2 regions of the Pradoshia sp. TA40_28 genome follow, and region 2 is predicted to be linked to the other one. Evidence: a T-box and tRNA genes for the amino acid it is inferred to sense, from the RefSeq annotation. Region 2 holds a T-box; the other holds one or more tRNA genes.
The links. A T-box is a leader RNA that pairs with one kind of tRNA and senses whether it is charged. The one in region 2 lies ahead of AC58NB_RS05090 (valine--tRNA ligase), so its partner is inferred to be a tRNA-Val.

Region 1 (3,428 bases), on a different contig from region 2:
TGTTGTAAATAAGATTGTCTTTGTAGACCTATGTATTCCTTTGCCGTGATAATTATTAGAGCTTTCTTTGCTCGTTGATGCGCTGTTACAATGGTTGAGCATTTCGCATATGCGTGGTCTAATACATTCATGACCTCTTGCCGTTTTTCTTCTGCGATTTTATCCGGGAACCAATCAATCGCGAAACCAGTAATCATATATAATGAAAGTACTTTTTGGGGGAATGATGTTGTATTGCGATTGTCCAGTTCTTCTATTATCCTTGCTAATTTAGCGTTTGATTTGAGCAGGTTATAGTAGTTTGCTGTTGCTTCATATAAAGCATCCAGCTCTTGTTTGTGATGTAATACTTGGAGTGTTGTCACCGCTTCTTCTATCGTATCAAACCAATCATCTATTCCGGAGATTAAAAGATTGGTTTGTGGATCTACTAAACCGTATCCATTCATTACTTCGCAATCTGGGTAATGCTTTAACAGTTCGCTTTTTGTCGTGAAGATATCACCGTGATAGGTCTCTCCTAGTGTATCGTATACTTTATTGGCATAGAGACGAATCAGATTTCCTTCTTTCATTTCCACTATCACTTCTAGCTTTTCCATCCTTCATTCCTTCTTTCATTTAGGTTTTAAATAGGGTAGCAGCTATATTGGAAATTTGTTTAAAAGAACAATGATTTATAAATAAAGCAAGGTTATATATTAACCTTACATTCTGATTTATTGTTTTGTATAGAGACAAATTCTTACTTATAAACTCATACTCTTAAGAATCAACTACATATTGGGCTGAGCATTTAATGATAAGGGTGGGTATAAAAGGAAGTAAAAAACCAGCTCATTCTGTACGAGAAGTATATCTTTCTCCTGATGTTCGATATGCTTTAGTAATTATAAGAATAGACAGAAACTAAATGAAATGGGAATTGAACATTCAATATGGAGGTATGCTGAGAGATTGGAAACTATCCGAAAAAATCATTTAAAAACACCTGTAAGAGGGTTAGAGTTAAAGAAAAAAGCTAGAAATAAATTCTTAAGATCACCAAAAGTAATGCGAGAAGGATAGAGGAATTTTTTATGCTAGAATTGGTACTTCATATTTCATTAAGTTTAATGGTGCTAGGAATATCATTCTTTCCGGTTCAAACAGTAAAATTTAGAAGAAGCAATCTTGATAATATTTCTGGGATATATGGATTAATAGGCATAGTTTTAGCAGGTACAGGTATTTATATTGGATTATCTGGCGAAGGACCGGTAAAAGCCTATATCTATATCACTTTTTCGGTACAACTAATTATTCTAGTTCTTTTCTCACTAATCTATAAATTTGTTAAATGGAGAGGACATTCAACTTTACTAAACATTTGTTCAATCTTCTTAATTACAATTTGTTTTTTATTTTATATTTACTATATTATAGCGAGTTTTATCTATTATTAATGTGAAAGAGAAAAGTACATGCGGTTTAAAAAGCTAGTAAAGCTAGGCCTTTGCCTGTGTCAGAGGCAATAAAATAACTTAATGTAAGATGGATATCCACTTTAAGACAAGGGATACTGTGAAACTAAATTGCAGTGAAAATCGTATATAAATAGAGAGTAAAGTAATAAAAGATGTAGATGGAGGGGATAGGAATGGCAGAGAAATATATATCAGTTGTAGGTGTTGGTCATTATTTTGGGCCGGATATTTTTAAGGTTGGACAAAAGATTATCTTAAGAAAAGACTTGGATAATAAACATGATGATGAAGCCATTCAAGCAGAGCTCGATACAATTGGCAAGGTAGGCTATGTGGCTAATAATTATCAAACAGTCGCAAAAGGCACACGTAGTGCAGGCAGAATTTATGATACGTTCGAGGATGTATGTATGGGGCAAGTGGCTTTTATTGTAAAGGATACAATCATCGTTAAACTATTGGGAAATGAAGAGAGTGTTTAAAGGGGGTATCCCAAAACACACAATCTAGCTGCACTGTCCCCACTCTATTAATAGATAAAAGGCTCAAACCTATAATTCGGTTTGAGCCTTTTTAAAATCAAGTATGATCCCGACTGGGTTCGAACCAGCGACCCCCACCCTGTCAAGGTGGTGCTCTCCCAGCTGAGCTACGGAATCAGAATAGTATGTAGTGGAACAATATTTAATATAAAGGGTTAGGCAAATAAAGTCAAGATGAATTTTGGAGGCAAGATTGGTCTTTTAAGAAGGTGTATCCAAAAAAGAAGGATTAACTTGTAAAGTGACTAGTAATTTTTGCTCACTCTATCCCAATAAAATTGTTTGCACAATAAGATATAGAAATTACACGAAAAATAGGTAAATTAGGCTCTTTATGAATGCGGATTTTGTCGTTTAGTGGGTCTTTATGTTTATTATAATATTATTTATATTTTTCAGTAAATTAGTTTGACAGAATTTACAAGAGATGATATTTTTAGGATATATTAGTTCTCTATAAAGAACTAGTGACTATTTATCTATAAATGGTTTGGAGAAGTGTGCAAAACAGATTGTAATTTGGATTATTCCTATGAATAGATAGGAATAATCCAATGCAATATTAGAATGATAGGGGCTGATTATGCTTGTATTGTTCTAAATAAAGAACGCATACATATAAGGGGGTGAAAGAATGAAAAAGGAATGGCAAAAACCGAATCTTGAGGTTCTTGATGTAAAAATGACTTTTAGTGGTGGAGAGCTTAACGGCGGTCATAGAGGAAGCTGATTGTACCGAGAAGAAAAGTGCCCTTATACAACTTTATCGTATAAGGGCTTTTTATAAAAATTGGAGTGATGAAGTTGGTTCAGACATTGAAACAAGTGATGTACCAAGCGTTTGGTTTTACTATCTCAAGTGAGATGAAGCTACCAGAATTAATTCAACTTGAAAAATCAAACTCTCCATTGGATATCGCCATACAATATGAACATTTACTAGATGAATGGAACCAGATCACAGAAAAAGAAAAAGGATATTTTGTCCGGGCCAACCGGGTTTTATTTGAAATTGAAGAGGTGGCCATCTTTGCTGTTGAAAAAGGAAGAACGATCAGCATCTCGCCGCTGCCTGGGGCAGATGAAGATGAAATCAGGCTCTATGTGTTAGGGACCTGTATGGGAATTATTCTAATGCAGCATCATTTATTGCCTCTTCATGGTAGTGCTATTGTGCTTGATGGTGAAGCATATGCCATCGTCGGTGAGTCGGGTGCCGGGAAATCCACGTTGGCTTCAGCCTTTATGGATCAGGGATTTAAATTGTTAAGCGATGATGTTATTCCAATTTGTTTTACTGGGGATCAGCCAATGGTCATTCCATCCTATCCATCACAAAAGCTTTGGCAGGAATCATTGGATCATTTTGGAATGAAATCCTCAGAATATAAGCCTTTATATGGAAGGGAAACGAAATTTT
Region 2 (3,428 bases):
CATTAATGGCTCTGCTTTTTTAGTAGATATCTATAAAGTAGAGCTGATGTTCAGGTGTTTTTTTAAAAGAAAAGAGTATATGCGTACTGATTTTTAGACAATTACTAGAGCCTTGTTGATTTAGCTAGATTTCCAAAAAGGCACAAGCAGAAAGGGTGCCATAGGGATGTTAAGAAAAGATCAGGAATGGATGACTGATTTTCTGAAAAATTATCAATTGGAACTTGAATTTTATGAGGATTTTGGAAAGGTAAAGAAAGTATATACGAATAATGGTATATTTGCAGTTAAAACCATCCCGGCTACCAAAGGATTCGATTTTATCAAAAATGTACAGAACCTTTATCAAAACGGATATAACCGTATTGTACCCATCTTTCCTGCAAAAGATGGAAGATATGGCGTATTAACACGTGATAAAATCAGTTATCTTATGCCTTGGCTGCCGGATGAACATGTGGAGGAACGAACAGAACGACATCAGCAAATGTTCAGGGAACTGGCTAGAATGCACACATTATCCGTTAAGGAGATTAGCACGACGAAAGAAGAAAGGGAAGAGCATTTCGAAAAAACAGTCAAGGAATGGGAAGAACAGAAGGAATTTATCCGTGAAATGGTTATTTCAATCGAAAAGAAATGGTATATGTCCCCTTTTGAACAATTATTTTGTATGTGCTTTTATGACTTATCCCAGGCTTTGACGTATTCATTAGATAAACTCAAGGTTTGGTTTGAGATTACAAAGGAAGAAGAAAAAGTACGCAGTGTTGTCACACATGGAAACGTATCGATTCACCATTTTTTATATAGCGAAAATGGATATGGTCATTTTATCAATTTTGAACAAACGAAAACGGCTCCTCCCTATTTTGACCTATTACCGTTCGTGGTTAAACAGTTAAAAACGTATCCAATCCAGGGGGAGGAAATCGTGGATTGGATTTATCTGTATCTGAGGTATTTCCCGTTTAAGGAAGGAGAATTGAACTTATTTTTATCTTATTTGGCTTATCCAGCTAATTGTATCAAGGTGGTTGAACAATATGCGAGAAAAAAAGATAAACAGGATGAGCTGCAATTTTGTCGGAAATTCCAAAGGCAGTATTGGTTATTAAAAAATATTGAATATATTATCATGAGAATGGAGCAGATAGAAGAAAGTAAAAAGTCGAAGGTTGAAACGAATCAATAAAGATGATGAATGGATTGCACAGGAATATTAATCCCCCACTTACCGAGCTGATGATAGTCACACCATACAAAAACCAGGTTGATTCCACCTGGTCTAAACTAAAGATTTAAAGAGATTAGAGAATGTCAAAGTGAAAAGCTAATGCAAGACCAATCAGTAAAAATAAAAGGAATATATCAAAAGTGGTTGGAAAAAAGAAGGTTCTGATCCCTTGAAAGACAGCGAATGGTATTGAGAATTGCTGTAGGATATTTCTTGTATTCCGGACCCATGGAGGCATCTTATATTGATTCACCTTTTTTCGCATGTAAATTCCCCCTTTATGATAGGTTATAAGATATTGCCTTAATGGGTGACTGTCCATAAGGAACGAATCTACATCATTCCAAAATTTGATGCAGCTGCAGGCGTCAAGCGGCTGAATAAAAAATAAAAAAATGGTCAACAATGATTGACGAGTAGATGTATACTTATGTATGATAACAGTATTAAAAAAATGATTTCTAACTAAATAGAATATCGAGTAAAAGCTTTGAACGGGAAGAGTATGTGATGAAGACTGTAAGAGAGAGGAATCCATCGGCTGCAAGATTCCTTCAGTGACCGTAATCGCAGAAGGTCGCCCAGGAGCTGTTTTCTGTGAACGTGTAAACCAGTAGCGGATAACCGGTGAAGAACCGTTAAAGGAATGAAGTGTCAACACTACTGTTATTTGTGTTGGAACAAAGGTGGTACCGCGAGACATACCGTTTCGTCCTTTTTTACAGAGGATGAAACGGTTTTTTTTATTGGATTTTTCACCAAAGTATGAATAAAAAGGAGAATGAAATATGGAGCACCAAACGGATATTGGAATGCCAACCAAATATGATCCGCAGTCAATTGAAAAAGGAAGATATGACTGGTGGTTACAGGGCAAATTCTTTGAAGCAGGACAGGATAAACAAAAACAACCGTATACGATTGTCATTCCTCCTCCAAATGTAACGGGTAAACTTCATTTGGGCCATGCATGGGATACGGCATTACAGGATATTTTGACAAGAATGAAAAGAATGCAAGGGTATGACGTTTTATGGCTGCCAGGTATGGACCATGCCGGAATTGCAACCCAGGCAAAAGTAGAAGAGAAACTTCGTAATCAAGGTAATTCTCGTTATGATTTAGGACGTGAAAAATTCGTTGAAGAGACATGGAAATGGAAAGAAGAATACGCATCCCATATCCGTGAACAATGGGCAAAAATTGGCTTAGGCCTCGATTATTCACGCGAACGTTTTACTCTGGATGAGGGGCTTTCAAAAGCGGTTCGTGAAGTTTTCGTTAAACTTTATGAAAAAGGGCTTATTTACCGCGGTGAATATATAATTAACTGGGATCCAAGCACAAAAACAGCGATATCTGATATTGAAGTAATTCATAAAGAAGTTAAAGGTGCCTTTTATCATATGCGCTACCCTCTTGCTGATGGCAGCGGACATATTGAAGTGGCAACGACTCGCCCGGAAACAATGCTTGGTGATACAGCAGTTGCTGTGCACCCAGAAGATGATCGTTATAAACACCTAATCGGAAAAACAGTTATCCTGCCGATTGTAGGAAGAGAAATTCCAATCGTTGGCGATGAGTATGTTGAAATGGATTTCGGATCCGGTGTTGTTAAAATTACACCGGCACATGATCCTAATGACTTTGAAGTAGGAAACCGTCATAATCTTGAACGTATTCTAGTGATGAATGAAGATGGCACAATGAATACAAAAGCAGGTAAATATGAAGGGATGGATCGCTTCGATTGCCGTAAGCAAATTGTTAAAGATCTTCAGGATCAAGGGGTATTGTTCAAAATTGAAGAGCATATCCATCAGGTTGGTCACTCTGAAAGAAGCGGTGCCGTAGTAGAACCTTATCTATCCACACAATGGTTCGTTAAAATGGGACCTTTGGCTGAGCGTGCAATTGAATTGCAATCAACAGAAGGTAAAGTAGAATTCGTACCGGAACGTTTTGAAAAAACGTACTTGAACTGGATGGATAATATTCATGACTGGTGTATTTCTAGACAGCTATGGTGGGGACATCGTATTCCAGCTTGGTACCATAAAGAAACTGGTGAAGTATACGTTGGAATGGAAGACCCTGCAGATATCGAAAACTGGACTCAGGATAATGATGTGTTGGATACATGGTTCAGTTCTGCGTTATGGCCGTTTTCCACAATGGGCTGGCCAGA

Region 1: it encodes a tRNA-Val, which carries the amino acid that the T-box ahead of AC58NB_RS05090 (valine--tRNA ligase) is inferred to sense. The anticodon was not compared.

The regions. Positions count from the first base shown of each region.
Region 1 covers NZ_JCATZO010000006.1:203,749-207,176, reverse strand. Annotated here, with positions in the region: gene AC58NB_RS10275 (hypothetical protein) at 1-602, opposite strand, end outside; gene AC58NB_RS10270 (HIRAN domain-containing protein) at 1,640-1,948, shown strand; tRNA gene AC58NB_RS10265 (tRNA-Val) at 2,053-2,125, opposite strand; gene AC58NB_RS10260 (paeninodin family lasso peptide) at 2,643-2,738, shown strand; gene AC58NB_RS10255 (aldolase) at 2,813-3,428, shown strand, end outside.
Region 2 covers NZ_JCATZO010000003.1:197,179-200,606, reverse strand. Annotated here, with positions in the region: gene ysxE (spore coat protein YsxE) at 167-1,195, shown strand; gene AC58NB_RS05095 (YszA family small membrane protein) at 1,311-1,502, opposite strand; T-box leader at 1,719-1,957, shown strand; gene AC58NB_RS05090 (valine--tRNA ligase) at 2,026-3,428, shown strand, end outside.